DNA from 2 places in the Anaerozeibacter quisquiliarum genome. Region 2 is predicted to be linked to the other one. Evidence: a T-box and tRNA genes for the amino acid it is inferred to sense, from the RefSeq annotation. Region 2 holds a T-box; the other holds one or more tRNA genes.

Region 1 (7,964 bases), on a different contig from region 2:
CGGCTGGAATACCGGCGTCAAGGGCCTGGGGCAGGTGCTGTACTACGCCACGCCGATCATCATGACCGGCCTGAGCGTGGGCTTCGCGTTCAAGACGGGGCTGTTCAACATCGGCGCGCCGGGACAGTTGGTGGTCGGCGGGTTTGTGGCGACATACGTCGGCGCGCTGTGGCCAATGCCCGCCGGACTGCATTGGGCGTTCGCGCTTTTGTGCGGCATGGTGGCGGGCGGGCTGTGGGGCCTGGTGCCCGGGCTGTTCAAGGCGTATCTGAACGTGAACGAGGTCATCTCGTCGATTATGATGAACTACATCGGGCTGTACGGCACGCGCTATCTGATTAAGCTCACGCCGCTGTTCGACTCTTTGCGCAACCAGACCGTGAATGTGCTGGATACGGCGGTGATTCCCAAGGGCGGGCTGGACAGGCTGTTCTATAACATGAAGGGCAACTATGTGGACGTCAGTTCGGTCAACGCGGGCCTGTATATCGCCATCGGATTGGCGATCGTGATGTACATCATCCTCAACCGCACCACCTTCGGCTACGAGCTCAAGGCATGCGGCCTGAACCGCAATGCCAGCCGTTACGCGGGCATCGATGAGAACCGATCCATCGTGCTCAGCATGGTCATCGCCGGCGCGCTGGCGGGCACGGCGGGCGCGCTGATGTACCTGGCCCCGGCCAGCGGCATGCACATCCATGTCGACGAGATCATGCCCTCACAGGGCTTCAACGGTATCCCCGTGGCGCTGCTTGGGCTGTCGAATCCGATCGGCATCATATTCGCCGGGCTGTTCGTCGCCCACATCACCGTAGGCGGCAGCCAACTGCAGTCGCTCAAGTACATGCAGGAAGTCATCGACATCATCATCGCGCTGGTCATCTACTTCAGCGCGTTCTCGCTGGCCGTGCGGGGACTCCTGGCCCGCGCCAAGCGTGTGCCGGCATCCGCCGCCGAGAAAATGGAGGGGGTGCGCTGATGGATACCCTGTTCTTTCTGTTCCAGCAGATGATGTTCTTCTCCATTCCGCTTATGATCGTCGCGTTGGGCGGCATGTTCAGCGAGCGCAGCGGCGTGGTGAACATCGCGCTCGAGGGCGTCATGGTCATGGGCGCGTTCTGCTCTATCTTTTTTCTGAACAAGACACAGGACTTTATGTCGGGTCAGGGCCAGCTGCTGCTGGCGGTGCTGATCGCGGCGGGCGCGGGCGCGCTGTTCTCGTTGTTGCACGCCTACGCGGCCGTCACGCTCAGGTCCGACCAGACCATCAGCGGCACCGCCCTGAACATGTTCGCGCCCGCGTTCGCCATCTACCTGGCCCGAACGGTTCAGGAAAACGGCGTGCAGCAGATCATGTTCGCCAATACCTTCCGCATCCGCAGCATCCCGGTGCTGGGCGACATCCCCATCCTCGGCCCGCTGCTGTTCCAGAACACCTACATCACCACCTACATCGGCCTCGCAATCCTGATCGGAGCGGCGTTCGCGCTGTACAAGACCCGGTTTGGACTTAGGCTGCGCGCCTGCGGCGAGCATCCGGCGGCGGCGGACAGCGTGGGCGTGAACGTGTCCAGGATCCGCTACACGGGCGTACTGATTTCAGGCGCGCTGGCGGGGCTCGGCGGGCTGGTGTTCGTGGTGCCGACCAGCGTGAACTTCAACGCCACCGTGGCCGGCTACGGCTTTCTGGCGCTGGCCGTGCTGATCTTTGGCCAGTGGAAGCCGCTCAGAATCTTTCTGGCCGCGCTGTTCTTCGGCCTGATGAAGACCGTGTCGGCCTCCTACAGCGGCCTCCCGGTGCTTCAAGATCTGCCGATTCCCAGCGATGTATACAAGATGATCCCCTACATCGCCACACTGATCGTGCTGGCTTTCAGCAGCAAGCAATCCCGCGCGCCCAAGGCCTCCGGCGTACCGTACGACAAGGGTACCCGATAACCGCCGCGGCAGATTGCCAAGTGAAGTGCAAAAGTGAACGAGAGAAGCAGGAACGCGCGCTCAGGCATTTGCGAGGCCGTTCGTTGATGGAGGGAACGACATCGGCGACGGTCTCGTCCGTTATGTTCTTCCAGTCCGTACCCTCTGGGAGGAGGAACCGGAGTCGGTCATTGGAACATTCATCCGTTCCCCGTTGCCACGATGCATGGGCATCCGCGAAGCAGACCGTCGCATTCAGCTCTCGCTCAATGCTCTTGTGCCGCGCAAACTTCGAGCCATTGTCGAACGTGGTCGTACTGACCGGTATCCCGCTTGTCTTTAGTCCCCTGATGACAGCCTGCGCCATGAATTTCGCATTCTTTGAATACGGCGCGACAGATGGTACTCGTGCTCAGTTTCCCGCCCGATTGTGCCTGCTTCCACGTAAGCGCGATCTCCTCAGGAGGGGGCCTACACCTATCCCGGCCACGACGGGTGGTAGCACGTGCCGTCCGGCTTGACCTGTTTGTTCCGCCGCTTGATCCCGGGGCTTATCGTCGAGATACTCCGTTCAAGCAGCACGGCGATCTCCGCCATGTTCTTCCCTTCCCGAAGGTACGACGCTAGACAAGCGCGTTCATCCGATCTAAAATGTGTATAGGGCCGCATAATCCACCTCGCAGCTGATGTTTTGTTCAATTCCATCTTACTCCATCCGGGCTGTGCGGTCTATTCTTTATCTCCCACTTTTGCACTTGACGGTGTATTATGCCCGCGCCCCGCCCAACTGGCCGAGGGCCGCTTTTCCCCATTTTACAAAGAAAAAGCTTGACTTTGCCAGCCCCAGGAAGTATAATTAGCAGCGTTGCGTGGGGTTATAGCTCAGTTGGTTAGAGCGTTACGTTGACATCGTAAAGGTCGATGGTTCGAGCCCATTTAACCCCACCATCAATACCGACATTAGTTGGTGCAAATAAGCTCGCCGGTTGCGGCGGGCTTATTTGTACGCCTGCAAATTCACCTTTAAATCCCGGCCATCCGCCGCCCATTTTGCAGGAATACACGGACGGGCTCACAGACGGAATTTTGGCGTGGGCGGGAGGCAGAAAAAGGCGCCACAGAGAACTCAAAAAATACACGATCTCCAAAGGCTGCCGTGTAATGGTGTAATGATGCACCCACCCCGAGAGACAGAAATCCGGCGATGTGGTTGCCGGGCAACCCAAACTGCGTAGATCACATAAGAGATTCTCCAAATATGTGGCTAATGTCAATATTTGATTGGAAAAGCTTCTTTCCCCGCCTGCCAGAGATACTGATCAATCTGTTTGACTGTATACTTTTGCAATGAGTATGCTTCCCTGAAAGTGAGAATCGCCTGCTTGAAAACCTGATAGTCCCGCAAGTCTTCGCCAGAGAAACTACTGAATCTGTCCTTATCGCGGAAATATGCTAAAAGCCTCTCTACATAGTAGTCATATATCGGATAATCCGCAGAATTGTGCCGGCTGCAGTATTTCGTAGCAAAAGAAAGAAGTTGAAGTTCCTTGCCTGTCCTTGATTTGATCCCATGTCCGGATGCTATATCATTCACCATCTTAGGGTCGCCGCTCTTTAACCGCCAGTCTGTATCCAGACTAATTATCCGTTTAGCTACAGGCATAACACCGTATATATTCGTCTTGTAAAAATCGTTAAGCACGGAGCACTTGATTAGCACTTTGCTCAGATCCGTATTGTCTGGATATGTTTCTAGAAACAGAAGGTCCAGCGCGTCTTCCTGCTCTTTATAGCCCGGAAGCGTATTCCACCTGTCAAGGTAGGATTCTACCGCGATCGCCGTCGGTGAAGCGATGTCTTTTGAATTCTGGGTATTTGAACTGCTCTTTACTGTGGCTTTCTGTCCTTTTACTGCCGGTTCATTAGGCTGCCCTTTGACAAACTCCAGCAGAAGCCGCAATGAATGTGCGTACGTTGAAGCATCGCTTCGCGGGTTTTTTCTTCCCCTTTTTACAAAGGACTCCTCAAGCTTGTATTCGTAAACGTCGGGTATGACGCCGTCCGACAATATCTGCTCGAATGATAGGCCAAATTCATTGCCGTATCGATCAAGGAAATAGGCCATGGATACGGTTGCGCTCACATTGTTATCTTGAGGGTAGCGTTTCGATAAGTAAATTTTGAAATTTTCACGAAGCAGCTTTGTATCCATATCTACACCTTCCCAACCACATATTGTAGGGGCTGCTCTACCGATTTCGGTTGTTATATAGGTGGTACATCATAAAAACCAATCAAAAAAGAGAAGTTTGCTCATAGTCTTTTGGGTCTTCATCGCTATATAATGACAGAAAAGACTGCTTATCCCTCATATAACGATCAACTGCATTACTTTGTACCATCCCAACATACATGGCAAGAGAGCGGGCTTGGCAGTTAAGTGATACTTTATCGTTAAAGGCAATATCGGTGAAATGCTTATAGCTCATTAGCTCATCTTTAAGAGCCGATCTATTCCTCAACGTCTCGATAACTGTAGAGATATATATCCAATCATAGTATGCTGTCTTTGCAGATATTGGCCATTCTTCCCCGTCCAAACCAACAAAAGATACAAGCTCACCGGAACCATCTAATAAAGTACTTTGCTTAGCTTGGTGAGGCATAATCGAAAGGAGTTCTCGGTATGGCCCTCCTGCACGGAATTTTTTCGATGCTTGAAATACATTTTCTAGCCTGTAATAATTATTTGAAACAGAGTCATAGTATTCCAAAGAAAATGCGCTCAAAAGTGCTCCTAGTGAAGATTCTGACTTTGTTGACACTTCAAGGATTAGACCGACTTTTTCTGTATCTGATATAGCTTTATGCATATTTTTGATGCATTTCCTCTTTTGAGACAATGCGAAACCTGGTTCGAACTTAAACTCAGCATATTTCTCAGATACGTATGGCCTTCTATTCTGAGCCGTAAAATACATTCTTTTAGTCATTGTTATTCTGCCTCCAAAATGAATAATCTTTTCTGGGTCCAAAGGGCTTTTCACAAACTTTTACTATGCCGCTATACTCGTCCGGAAGTTTAGCGATTACTAAATCATCTTCAGACCTGAAGTAGACACATTTTATACATTCCGCTGGGATAATATCTTTGATGCGTACCTCAGCCTGAGGGTCAGTGGGATATTTCGCGCTCCCTAGACATAGACGATTCTCCGCGTCATAATAAAGTCCTTCAGCAGAAGAGACGCGCGAGGTTCCGCGGCCAGAAGCCGCATTAGTTCGATAGAGTTCATATGCGCACTCATTGAGATATTCGGTAGAGAAAGCGATTATTACGAAAACTTCTTCCGGATGTCTATTTCTAAGGTAGTATAGCATTTTATAATTTATCCACTCTATGCTCACGGATATATAATTACTTAGCATCTCGTTCGCATCATTATATTCAACCTCTATATTCATACTATGTGCTTTTGCCCTGGATAATATACCGTTCTTCAAAATACTACCCAGGTTTTTTGCATTCGTAAAGTGGAGCAGCCATTTTGCTCCTCTTTCTCTCAGAAAAATATAATCAGCAGTGGGCGATGTGCATGAAATTTTTTTAGGTAGAGCATACACGGTTGGTAAGTATGGCTGCTTTAATGCTTTTTCGCAAAGCTGGTCTGTTTTCTGCGGTTCTGGTAGTTTCGATTGTTTATAATGCGGCTCAACAGTATATGCCTTATGCGTTTTGTTGATTATTTTCTCATATTCTTGTTTATTCCGCTCTCTTATTCGTAGTTCTTGCAAAAAGGCATATCTATTTTCATTCGTAATATTTCTGTTACTACAGTCGTTTTCATTAAAGAAGTATATTTCTCCAACAAGATAGCAATGTATTTTTTCTCTGCTTGTGGTGTAAGTTTCAATAGCAGTGATGTTAATTTGATCATCAGTGAACGCTTCACTTACCTTATATTTTCTCTTTTCTTTGTCGTACAGCAATTGCCCCGGATAGAATAAATCGGATGGTGCCACCTTTCGTGTCCAAGTGGTTTTATCCGTAAATTTAAGAATGTAAGCGTCATCCTCTTTGATAATAGTCTTAGCTCTGTAATATTTCGGCGGACGCACAGTTCTTGTTCTATATTTGTATGAAACCTTCTCAAGTATGTTGGAGAATATACCATATAGAATCGAAATGACGATATAAGCAATTAATATTGCTGCTCCGATTTTCGGAATCAAATCCATTTCGAAATCGCTCCCGCTTCTGTCGTAAATTATGGTTTATAGGCATCGATATCAAGGAAGCAGCGACAGTAACTTGCGCATATCAGCAAGATATGGCTAATGGAGGACTTCTCCAGGATTAAACCAGTGATCCCCGTTTATGATAAAATGCTCACGCAAATCGGCCAGCTCAATAACTGCACAATTCAAATTTTCATTTATTATACACTGATTTGTTATCCCTGTCAACGCGTTAGTCTATGACGTCTAAGTTGATAAAGCAAAGACATTAATTCTGCATTTGCTTCACTTGGCAATGCCCAGAATGCAACATCTTTCCACGACGTACAAATCCCGGCGCTGAGCCGGGATTCTGTTGTTGAACTTATTGGTTGGCGCTGTCCGTAACAGCCGTGCCCTTCTTGCCCCTGCCCTTTCCCGAAGGTTTCTTGGCCAGCACATTGTTCTCTGGCTGCGGTGTGGCCTCGTTGCTCTCCGACTCCATTGTGATAACTAGCACCCGGCCCGTGGCTTCGTCCCCAATGATCTCAGTCTTGATCGTCTCGCCGTTTGCTACCACCTCGGCCAGTGCATCCACTGGCTCGCCTGCGGCTTGCGCATCTTCAAGCGCCTGTGCCAGGGCTTCCACCGTTTCAGCGGGAAGTGATTCGGCGGGATACGCTTCCTGCGGCGCCGCTTCCTCGGTCTCGGCCGCCTTGTCATCCACAGCAGTTACCCGCGGCTGCGCTTCTTGGCCCAAGGGTTTCCGCGTCCTCCGCGCCCTTGTCTGCGGGAATTCCTCAGGCAACACGCCCGGCTCGAACATAATCTTTAAGGTGATGGCGCCGTGCGCGGGTACGTCGAACTTGAAGTCCTGATACTCCAGCTTCTTGAGCTCATCCGGGATTTCGATGTTTTTGAACCGCTTGATCTCCTTGCCCTCCACCAACAGGCATACCGGAACCGCGTCCCTCAGTTTCGCCGTGAGCTTGCCCATCTCCATGAATCGTTCCTCCGTTCGTTGCTGTACAGGCTTCTCGCCTGTGGCTCACAACTTACGCATTCACCGGTGGAAAGCAAGCTCCAATACAAACAAAACCGAGATGGCGATCAGGCAGTAAAAATGGGCATCTGATATGCACTCCCCACCACACCCCTACCTGCACTGCCCGGCAATACCTCCATGGGGGCACTGCCCCACTACGTGGCTAGAGAGATGGAGATTCGACTGGGTTACATCCACAGTACTGCTGAAGCCGGGGGAACTGAATTCAGGGAACTGGTTCTCGAATGATGCATACTATGTCGGTTGCCTGCTAAACGCAAACAGCTTAGGCAACAAAAATTCCAACATTTTGTACAAGAATTCAGATTTTCAATTGACTACTCGCTATAGTTTGAGATATAATAATAGTATCACGCCCAATATACAGCATCAATCGCAATTATAATATACCACTGTGAAGAATTTAGAATACTAAAGATAAGGTACTGCTGTGATGAAAAATTATGAGTACGCAATTTCGCCAACTAGCCAATTTTTCTTTTGCGGAGTACCTTTCAGATTAGACATTAAGCCGAAATGCGACCTGAACTGTGTGTATTGTTATGCAATGAGCAGAGGCGGACGGAGAACTAACAAAGATCAAATAATTGACGAATCAAGCTTTGTACGCAAGTTTAGTCATGCAATTTCTTGCAACGATAGCAAGCTCGACATTGTTGGAGAAATGGTACGCAATCGTTTCCCCATCCACTTTGGTGGCATGAGCGATCCCTTTAGCGACGAACTTACCGCAGATGTATTTGACCGATTATTCCCATTT
Region 2 (7,964 bases):
CGATACCGCGCTGTATGACAGGCTCGGGGCCGCGTACAAGACCGGCCAGCAGGACTCGGGCTTTGACATCGTCGCCGAGAACAGCACGTCCCTCGCCCAGTACGTGGCCGCCGCCGGCAGCCCGGACCTGTTCGCCAACCTGGATTTTGACAAGATCCCGAACTACGCCAATGTAAAGATCAAGTCGGCGTTTGACAATGCCAAGGTCGTGCCCTACCGCGGCACCACGGTCGTGTTCGCCTACGACAGCGCGCGCGTTAAGGAGCCGCCCAAGACCTGGGCGGAGCTTACGCAGTGGATCAAGGACAACCCCGGCCGTTTTGCCTACAATCCGCCGGCGACCGGCGGCGCGGGTGCCAGCTTCGTGCGGACTGTGCTGTACAAGGACCAGCCCGTGGAAACCTGGGTCTCCTCCGACCCGGCCAACAAGGCCTTCTGGGAAGCGGGGTTCGACTACCTCAAGGAAATCCATCCCTCGCTGTATCAGTCGGGCGGCGGCACGCTGTATCCCAACAAGAACCAGGGCACGCTGGATCTTTTGATTAACAAGGAAGTAGACATCATCCCCGCCTGGGCCGACCAGGTGCTCTCCAACCTCGCCAGCGGCACGCTGCCCGAGACCGTGAAGATGATGCAGCTCGATCAGTCGCTCAGCGGCACCGACGTGGTGCTGGCCGTGCCCTCCATCGGCTCGAACGCCGAGGCCTGCTACGATTTCATCAACTTCATGATCAGCCCCGAGGCGCAGAAGATCTGCCTGGAGACCATGTACGCCATCCCGGTCATCGACCCGAGCGCGCTCGACAGCGACAAGAAGGACCTGGTCGCGGCGCTGGATGTGTCGAAGTTTGCGATCATGTCCATTGGCGGCTTGGACAAGGAGCTCAACGACAAGTGGGACAACGATATCGGGACGCTCGGATAGTAGCAATCTGACTTATGCTCCGGCGTGAAGGGAAGGGATGCCTTATGAAACCTCGGACTTGGAAGACCAACCTGTTCATCGCGCTGATGCTGCTCCCCGCGTTGACGGCGGCGCTGGGCATCATCGCGTACCCCATGCTGAACACGGTCTGGCGCAGCTTCCAGAAGGCGGAAGGCGGCTTCACGCTGGAGCACTATCAATTCCTGTTCACCGACCGCGTGGCGCTTGCCAACATCTGGTACACGTTCTGGATCACGGTGGTCACGGTGCTGCTGGCGATTGCGATCTCCTACCTGCTGGCGATGTACCTGCGCTTTTCGAACTCCCGGATCCGCAAGGTCATCTCCGCGCTGTATCTGCTGCCGCGCTTCGTGCCGGAGCTGGTCGCCATCTACGCGATGATGACGGTGGTGCGCGACTCCGGCTTCCTGAACCGCGTCTCGCAGCTGTTCGGCTTAAGCTTCAAGCCGGGCCTCCTGTACAACGCCAAGGGCATCGTCATGATGAACCTGTGGTTCAACATCGCGTTCGCCACGATGATTATCGTCGCCGCGCTGTCCTCGATACCCGACAGCATCATCGAAAGCGCGCGCGATGTGGGCGCGGGCAAGGTGAAGGTGTTCTTCAAGATGATCCTGCCGCTGTCGGTCAAGGACGTGATGATCGCCATGACCTTCATCTTCATGAGCAACATCTCGTCGTTCACCACGCCCTACCTGATCGGCCCGAACCACCCGATGATGCTGGGCGTGTACCTGCGCCGCCAGTTCCAGAGCAACATGAACTACGAGCTGTCCGCCGCGCTGTCGGTGGTGATCTTCCTGTTCTCGTCGATCTCCGCGATCGTTTACCTGTATACGAATTTGAAGCAAAAAGAGTGGGAGAAGACGGGGCTGTAGGAAGAGGTTTTGCAAGGGAAGGGGCTGCGGCGTCCGGCGCTGCAGCCCCTTGATGATCGCAGGGGCGACCTTTGGCCGCCCCTGCGCCCGCATCCGACATGCCCTTTATCGCATGCCTTCCAGCTCGTCCATCCTCGCCTTCAGCGATTCCAGTACGTGACGGTTGGCTTCCAATTTTTCGCGCTCGGTTTCGACCAGCGCCGGGGGGGCCTTCTTTAAGAAACCCTCATTCGCCAGCATGCCGGTGGCGCGGGCGATTTCCTTTTCCATGGCCGCGAGGTCCTTCGCCAGCCGCGCGAGCTCCTTGTCCAGGTCGACCAGCTCGCCCAGCGGCACGAACAGCTCGCAGGCGGCGGTGGCCGCGGAGGCGGCCTTGTCGGGGCTTGCGTCGTTCGCTGCGATCAGGCGCAGCTCACTGGCACCGGCCAGGCGCTTGAACCAGATTTCCGCGCCCGAGAGCGCCTCCGCCCAACCCTCGCGCGCTCGCAGGATCAGCGTCGCGCGCTTGCCGGGCGAGACGTTCATCTCGGCGCGCAGGTTGCGCACCGCGCGCACGACCTCCATGATGCCTTCCATCTTTACGGCGTCGTCCTCAAAGTCGAGCGCCGCGCACGCCTCGGGCCAGGGGGCGATCATGATCGACTCGGGCGCGCCCTCGCCATGCGGCAGGTGCCTGTACACCTCGTCGGTCAAAAACGGCATGAACGGGTGCAGCAGCTTCAAGACGCCCATCAGCACGTGATAGAGCACCGCCTGCGCCACGGCGCGCGCCTCCAGATCCTCGCCGTTTAGGCGCTGCTTGATCAGCTCGATGTACCAGTCGCACAGCGAGCTCCACGCGAAGTCGTAGATCTTGCCGGCGGCGAGGCCCAGCTCGTAGCCGTCGAGGTTTGCGCTCACCTCGCGCACCGCCTGCTGGTAGCGGGTCAGAATCCAGCGGTCGCTCAGGTCGAAGCGCGCGGGATCGATCGATTCGACCTCAGCGGGCGTGCCGGTGAGGTTCATCAGCGCGAAGCGCGAGGCGTTCCAGACCTTGTTGGCGAAGTTGCGGAAGCCCTCGACCTTCTCGTCCGAGAAGCGCACGTCGCTGCCGGGCGAGACGCCCATCGCGAGCGAGAAGCGCAGCGCGTCGCAGCCGTACTTCTCGATCACCTCGAGCGGATCGATGCCGTTGCCCAGGGACTTCGACATCTTGCGGCCCTGCGCGTCGCGCACCAGCCCGTGCAGCAGCACCGTGTCAAAAGGCAGCCGGCCCATCTGCTCAAGCCCGGAGAAGATCATGCGCGCGTCCCAGAAAAACAGGATGTCGTAGCCCGAGCACATGACCGAGGTGGGGAAGAAGTACTTGAGGTCTTCGGTGTCGTCGGGCCAGCCCAGCGTCGAGAACGGCCACAGCGCCGACGAGAACCAGGTGTCGAGCACGTCCTCGTCCTGGCGCATCTGAGAAGCGCACTTGGGGCAGCAATCGGGCGCGGTGCGCGCGACGACCATCTCGCCGCAATCGCAGTAGTAGGCCGGGATGCGGTGGCCCCACCACAGCTGGCGCGATATGCACCAATCGCGGATGTTGTCCATCCAGCTGAGATAGGTCTTGGTGAAGCGCTCGGGGATGAATTTCAGCTCGCCCGTGCGCGCGGCGTCGGCGGCGGGCTTCGCGAGCGGGGCCATCTTCACGAACCACTGGTCGCTGGTAAGCGGCTCCACGGTGTCGTGGCAGCGGTAGCACGCGCCCACGTTGTGCTTGAGCGGCTCCACCTTGACCAGGTACCCGCCGGCCTCGAGCAGCTCGAGCAGCTTTTTGCGGCATTCGAGGCGCGTCATGCCGGCGAACGCGCCCGCATGCTCGTTCATCGTGCCGTCGTCGTTGATCACGCGCAGCACGGGCAGGTGGTGCCGACGGCCCACCTCGAAGTCGTTCGGGTCGTGCGCCGGGGTCATCTTGACCGCGCCGGTGCCGAACTCGAGGTCCACGTAGTCGTCAAGCACCACCGGGATCTCGCGCCCGACGATCGGCAGCGTCACGGTCGCGCCCGCAAGGTGCCGGTAGCGCTCGTCGTTCGGGTTTACGGCCACGCCGGTGTCGCCCAGCATGGTCTCGGGCCGGGTGGTGGCCACCACCACGTCGCCCTTTGCGCCCGGATAGCGGATGTACCACAGGCTGGAATCCTGCTCCTCATACTCCACCTCGGCGTCCGACAGCGCGGTCTTGCAGGTGGTGCACCAGTTGATGATGCGGTTGCCGCGGTAGATCAGGCCCTTTTCGTACAGCCGCACGAACACCTCGACGACCGCCTTGTTGAGCCCCTCGTCCATGGTGAAGCGCTCGCGCGTCCAGTCGCAGGACGCGCCGAGCTGCCTGAGCTGCTTGACGATGCGCCCGCCGTACTGGTCGCGCCATTGCCAGGCGCGCTCGAGAAATTTCTCGCGCCCGAGCATCTGCTTGGTCACACCCTCGGCCTTGAGCGCGTCGATGATCTTGACCTCGGTGGCGATCGAGGCGTGGTCGGTGCCCGGCAGCCACAGCGTCGGCTCGCCCTTCATGCGGTGGTAGCGCGCCAGCACGTCCTGCGGCAGTTCGTCCATCGCGTGGCCCATGTGCAGCTGGCCGGTGATGTTGGGCGGCGGCATCATGATGACGAACGGCTTTTTACCCGGCACGCGCTCGGGCGTGAAATACCCCTTCGATTCCCAGTCGGCGTACAGCCGCGCCTCCACCGCCTGGGGTGAAAACACCTTGTCCATGTCCATCGCGCTCACTCCCTCAAATCAAAAGAGCGACCCATCCTCAAAGGACGAATCGCTCCGTGGTACCACCTTATTTCGCGGGTCATGCCCGCCTCGCGCGCTGTAAAGGGCGCACCCTCGCCGGGCTAATGACGTGCGCGTTCGCCCGACGGCCTCCAAAGCGACCTTCGACGCCTGCCCGCCGCGCGGCCTTTCAGCCGATGAACCGCGCTCTCTGAAGGGGACAGGGACGCCTACTCCTCTTTGTCGTTGGCCTATTTCGATACGCCATTATACCCGATCGCGCGGGCCGCGTCAACAAAGGGCCGATGATTTAACGAGGGCCAAAGAACCCGGTGTCGCCCTCCCGCAGGCGCACGACGGCCTCCGCGATGCGGTTTTGCGCGTCCTCGCCGGTCGCGCCCGATTGCACGTAGCGCACCACCGCCTCCTTGCCGGCGACGTCCAGCTTGCCGAAGTTGTCGATCGCCGCCGGCTCCTGTGCCAGCAGCATCCCGAGGCCCAGCGGCAGGTCGGGGCCTTCGGGGTTGGGACCGGTACCGATGAACGGTTGATTGTGCTCCATGAATGCCTCACTCCGTCACGATGATGATGCGCTCAGTATACCCAAGTTAGGCGATATCGATGCCCGCGCGCTGATTGAAACGCAATGGGAGAGGGTATCATATAGGCAGTTAGCCAGTGCTAATCGACGATGGGCGGGTACGGACGACCGGCCCACGATAAGAAGGAGAAGCATTATGTATAAGCAGATCACGTTGCCCTATGGATTTGAGGCGTTGGAGCCGCACATCGACACGCTGACGATGCAGACCCATTACTTGAAGCACCACGCGGCCTACACCAAGAACCTGAACGACGCCGCCGAGCAGGCGGGCATCTCCGGCCGTCCCATCGAGGAGGTGCTCTCGCGCCTTGCGGATATCCCGCAGGCGGTGCGCACGGTCGTGCGCAACAACGGCGGCGGTTTCTACAACCACAACTTGTACTTCGACCACCTGGCTCCGGCCTCGGACTTGCGGCCGACCGGAGCGCTGCTCGAGCGGATCGAGGCCACCTTCGGCGGCTTTGCCGACTTCAAGGAGCAGATCGGCAAGGCGGCGCTCGGGCAGTTCGGCTCGGGCTGGGCGTGGCTGGCGGCGGACGGCGCGGGCGCGCTCAAGATCATGGCCACCCCCAACCAGGATAACCCGCTGACCGAGACCGGCGGCGCGTGGCGGCCGATCTTCGGCATCGACGTGTGGGAGCACGCCTACTACCTCAAGTACAAGAACCTGCGCGGCGACTACATCAAGGCGCTGTTCGAGGTGGTGGACTGGGCAAAGGTCGCGCGGAATTATCAAGGTAAGCGCTGATTCAAGCACACGTGCGGTGGCGCGCTGAATTTTCGTCAGATTGCGCGAAGGCAGCCGCCTGCGCGCATGGGATTTGATCGGCGCTTACCTCGGCTGATGGTTTTGCACACGGGAACCACCCCGCCTGCGGGCGCCCCTCCAACGAGGGGAATAGGGAAGGGGCTGTCGCTGAGCGCGACAGCCCCTTCTGTACAACGGGCTTTACAGCACCACCGACGAGGTGTACTCGATCTTGATGGAATTGCCCTTGGTGCGCTGGAGCTTGGCCTTGTTGCCGTTGCCGTCCTCGAGCGACAGCTTCTCGAGCTCGTGCGCGTCGAAAAACGCCACCACGTCGCCCTCGACGAAACCGGCCCAGTTCACGCGCTTCTCGCCTTCGGGGTTGATCGCTTCCTCAAGCGTCTGGGGATTGCGGATGTTGTCAGACATATTGGCCTCCTGCGATTTGTTTGCGGCGCGCGGCCGCGAGATTCTTATAATAGCGCGTTCGCCTGCGTCAGGCAACCCGTTTTCTGTAAACTTGGCGCGACCGGGCGCGCACCTGATCATCTATGGGGCCTTTCCGCCCAGCCCCACAAGCAGCACCACGGCGAACACCGACACGACGCTCAGCAGCGTGCCGATCAGGTAGTATTCCGCGTTGATCTGCTTCTCCAGGTCTTTGAACCGGGCCACCGACTTTGCCGTCAACACAAACGCGATCGATCCGTATTGGCCGTTGATTAGCAGGAACAGGATGATGAGCCGCTCCAGGTAGCCGATCATGCGGCCTGAATGCGCCCTTTTCCCGGAATCGTTTGCCTTCTCGGCAATGCCTAAATCCCATATCTCTCCGCTCTCGATCAGGCAGCCCACGGGTTTGAGCACCGCCAACAATGCCACCAGCAGCGGCAGCACGCGAACCGGCAAGCCGTCCGGCGATCCGGCCGGGAATTCATGCGGCTTAAGGCTTCCGCCCAGCCACAGCCACAAAAGCAGCAGCGAGGCGATGTGCATACCCTGATCCAGGAGGAACGAATGGCGCTTGACGAACCCGTGCCGTGCGATGCGCGGCTTGAGCGCGTCAATCGCCAGGTGCGCAGCCCCGCCAAGCAGCGCGAGCCACAGGACCCGAAACCCTCCGTCTACGCAGCAACGCATCACGGTGACCATGCACACGCCGTAGATCAACCCGTGCCCGAGCAACGATGCCCGGTCGAAGCCCTTGCGCCCGGCCATCGCGGCGGACTGCAAATAGAAATCGCCCAGCACGTGCGCGAGCATCATCAGCAGCAGCACGTCATTTGCGGCAGATCTGCTCATCCTGCATCCCCTCGTATGTCGTCAAGTATTCCGTCAACCGGTTCCACGCCTCACGGTATGCGATGTAGTGCGCTGATTTCAGCTGTTTTGATACCGTGGAGCGGGAGACGCCAAGCAGCTGGGCCACCTGCTTCTGCTGCCCGGACGCCTTGTCCATGGCCCAGGCCATTTGACGCTGCCGCCCCGTCCAACCCTCGGTCAGTGCCGACAGCAAGCCCAGCATGCCGTCCAGCAATGGCTGCGCCGCGCCGTCCGCCTGAATCGCCACTTGCAGCCAATGCGAGCTCTTGTTCTTTTTCAATTGCTCGATGAGCGCGAAGGCGTCCTGGAATGCCGGGCCGTCGGCCTCGTTGCGATCGGCGCTCACCACGGTCAGCTCGCCGCACGCCGCGGCGATTCGCACGCGCGCATCGTCCGCCGCGCTGAACGCCTTGATGATCCGCTGCACGATTTCGGGCGCGCGACGCGGCGCGCGCAGCGCGCCTTCAAACGCGTCGCCGCGCACCATTCCGAAGCGCACAAGCACCTCGCTTGCGTATTCTCTGTTGATCCGTTCAAACGCCGCGTGCGCCGCGCTCAAGATCGCGTCGCGCGTCGCCGCGTCCTTGGTTCGTGACGCGATCATATCCCCGGCGATGACGCAGTACATGCCCATCTTCTCCCACCGTCCGCTTGACTTTCCGTGAGCATCATACACCCCAAAGCACCACCTGTCAACAAATTCGCCTTTTTGGGCTG

What was found. A T-box is a leader RNA that pairs with one kind of tRNA and senses whether it is charged. The one in region 2 lies ahead of ACH6CV_RS06840 (valine--tRNA ligase), so its partner is inferred to be a tRNA-Val.
Positions count from the first base shown of each region.
Region 1: it encodes a tRNA-Val, which carries the amino acid that the T-box ahead of ACH6CV_RS06840 (valine--tRNA ligase) is inferred to sense. The anticodon was not compared.

Region 1 covers NZ_JBISDI010000006.1:114,304-122,267, forward strand. The annotation lists gene ACH6CV_RS04085 (ABC transporter permease) at 1-982, shown strand, start outside; gene ACH6CV_RS04090 (ABC transporter permease) at 982-1,941, shown strand; partial or broken gene ACH6CV_RS04095 (IS30 family transposase) at 1,877-2,293, opposite strand; gene ACH6CV_RS04100 (helix-turn-helix domain-containing protein) at 2,398-2,625, opposite strand; tRNA gene ACH6CV_RS04105 (tRNA-Val) at 2,792-2,868, shown strand; gene ACH6CV_RS04110 (hypothetical protein) at 3,191-4,132, opposite strand; gene ACH6CV_RS04115 (DarT1-associated NADAR antitoxin family protein) at 4,215-4,913, opposite strand; gene ACH6CV_RS04120 (DarT ssDNA thymidine ADP-ribosyltransferase family protein) at 4,906-6,159, opposite strand; gene ACH6CV_RS04125 (hypothetical protein) at 6,524-7,141, opposite strand; gene ACH6CV_RS04130 (hypothetical protein) at 7,638-7,964, shown strand, end outside.
Region 2 covers NZ_JBISDI010000011.1:97,349-105,312, forward strand. The annotation lists gene ACH6CV_RS06830 (extracellular solute-binding protein) at 1-925, shown strand, start outside; gene ACH6CV_RS06835 (ABC transporter permease) at 970-1,824, shown strand; gene ACH6CV_RS06840 (valine--tRNA ligase) at 1,930-4,566, opposite strand; T-box leader at 4,610-4,828, opposite strand; gene ACH6CV_RS06845 (hypothetical protein) at 4,883-5,134, opposite strand; gene ACH6CV_RS06850 (superoxide dismutase) at 5,310-5,924, shown strand; gene ACH6CV_RS06855 (hypothetical protein) at 6,126-6,353, opposite strand; gene ACH6CV_RS06860 (DUF3307 domain-containing protein) at 6,474-7,226, opposite strand; gene ACH6CV_RS06865 (SatD family protein) at 7,204-7,875, opposite strand.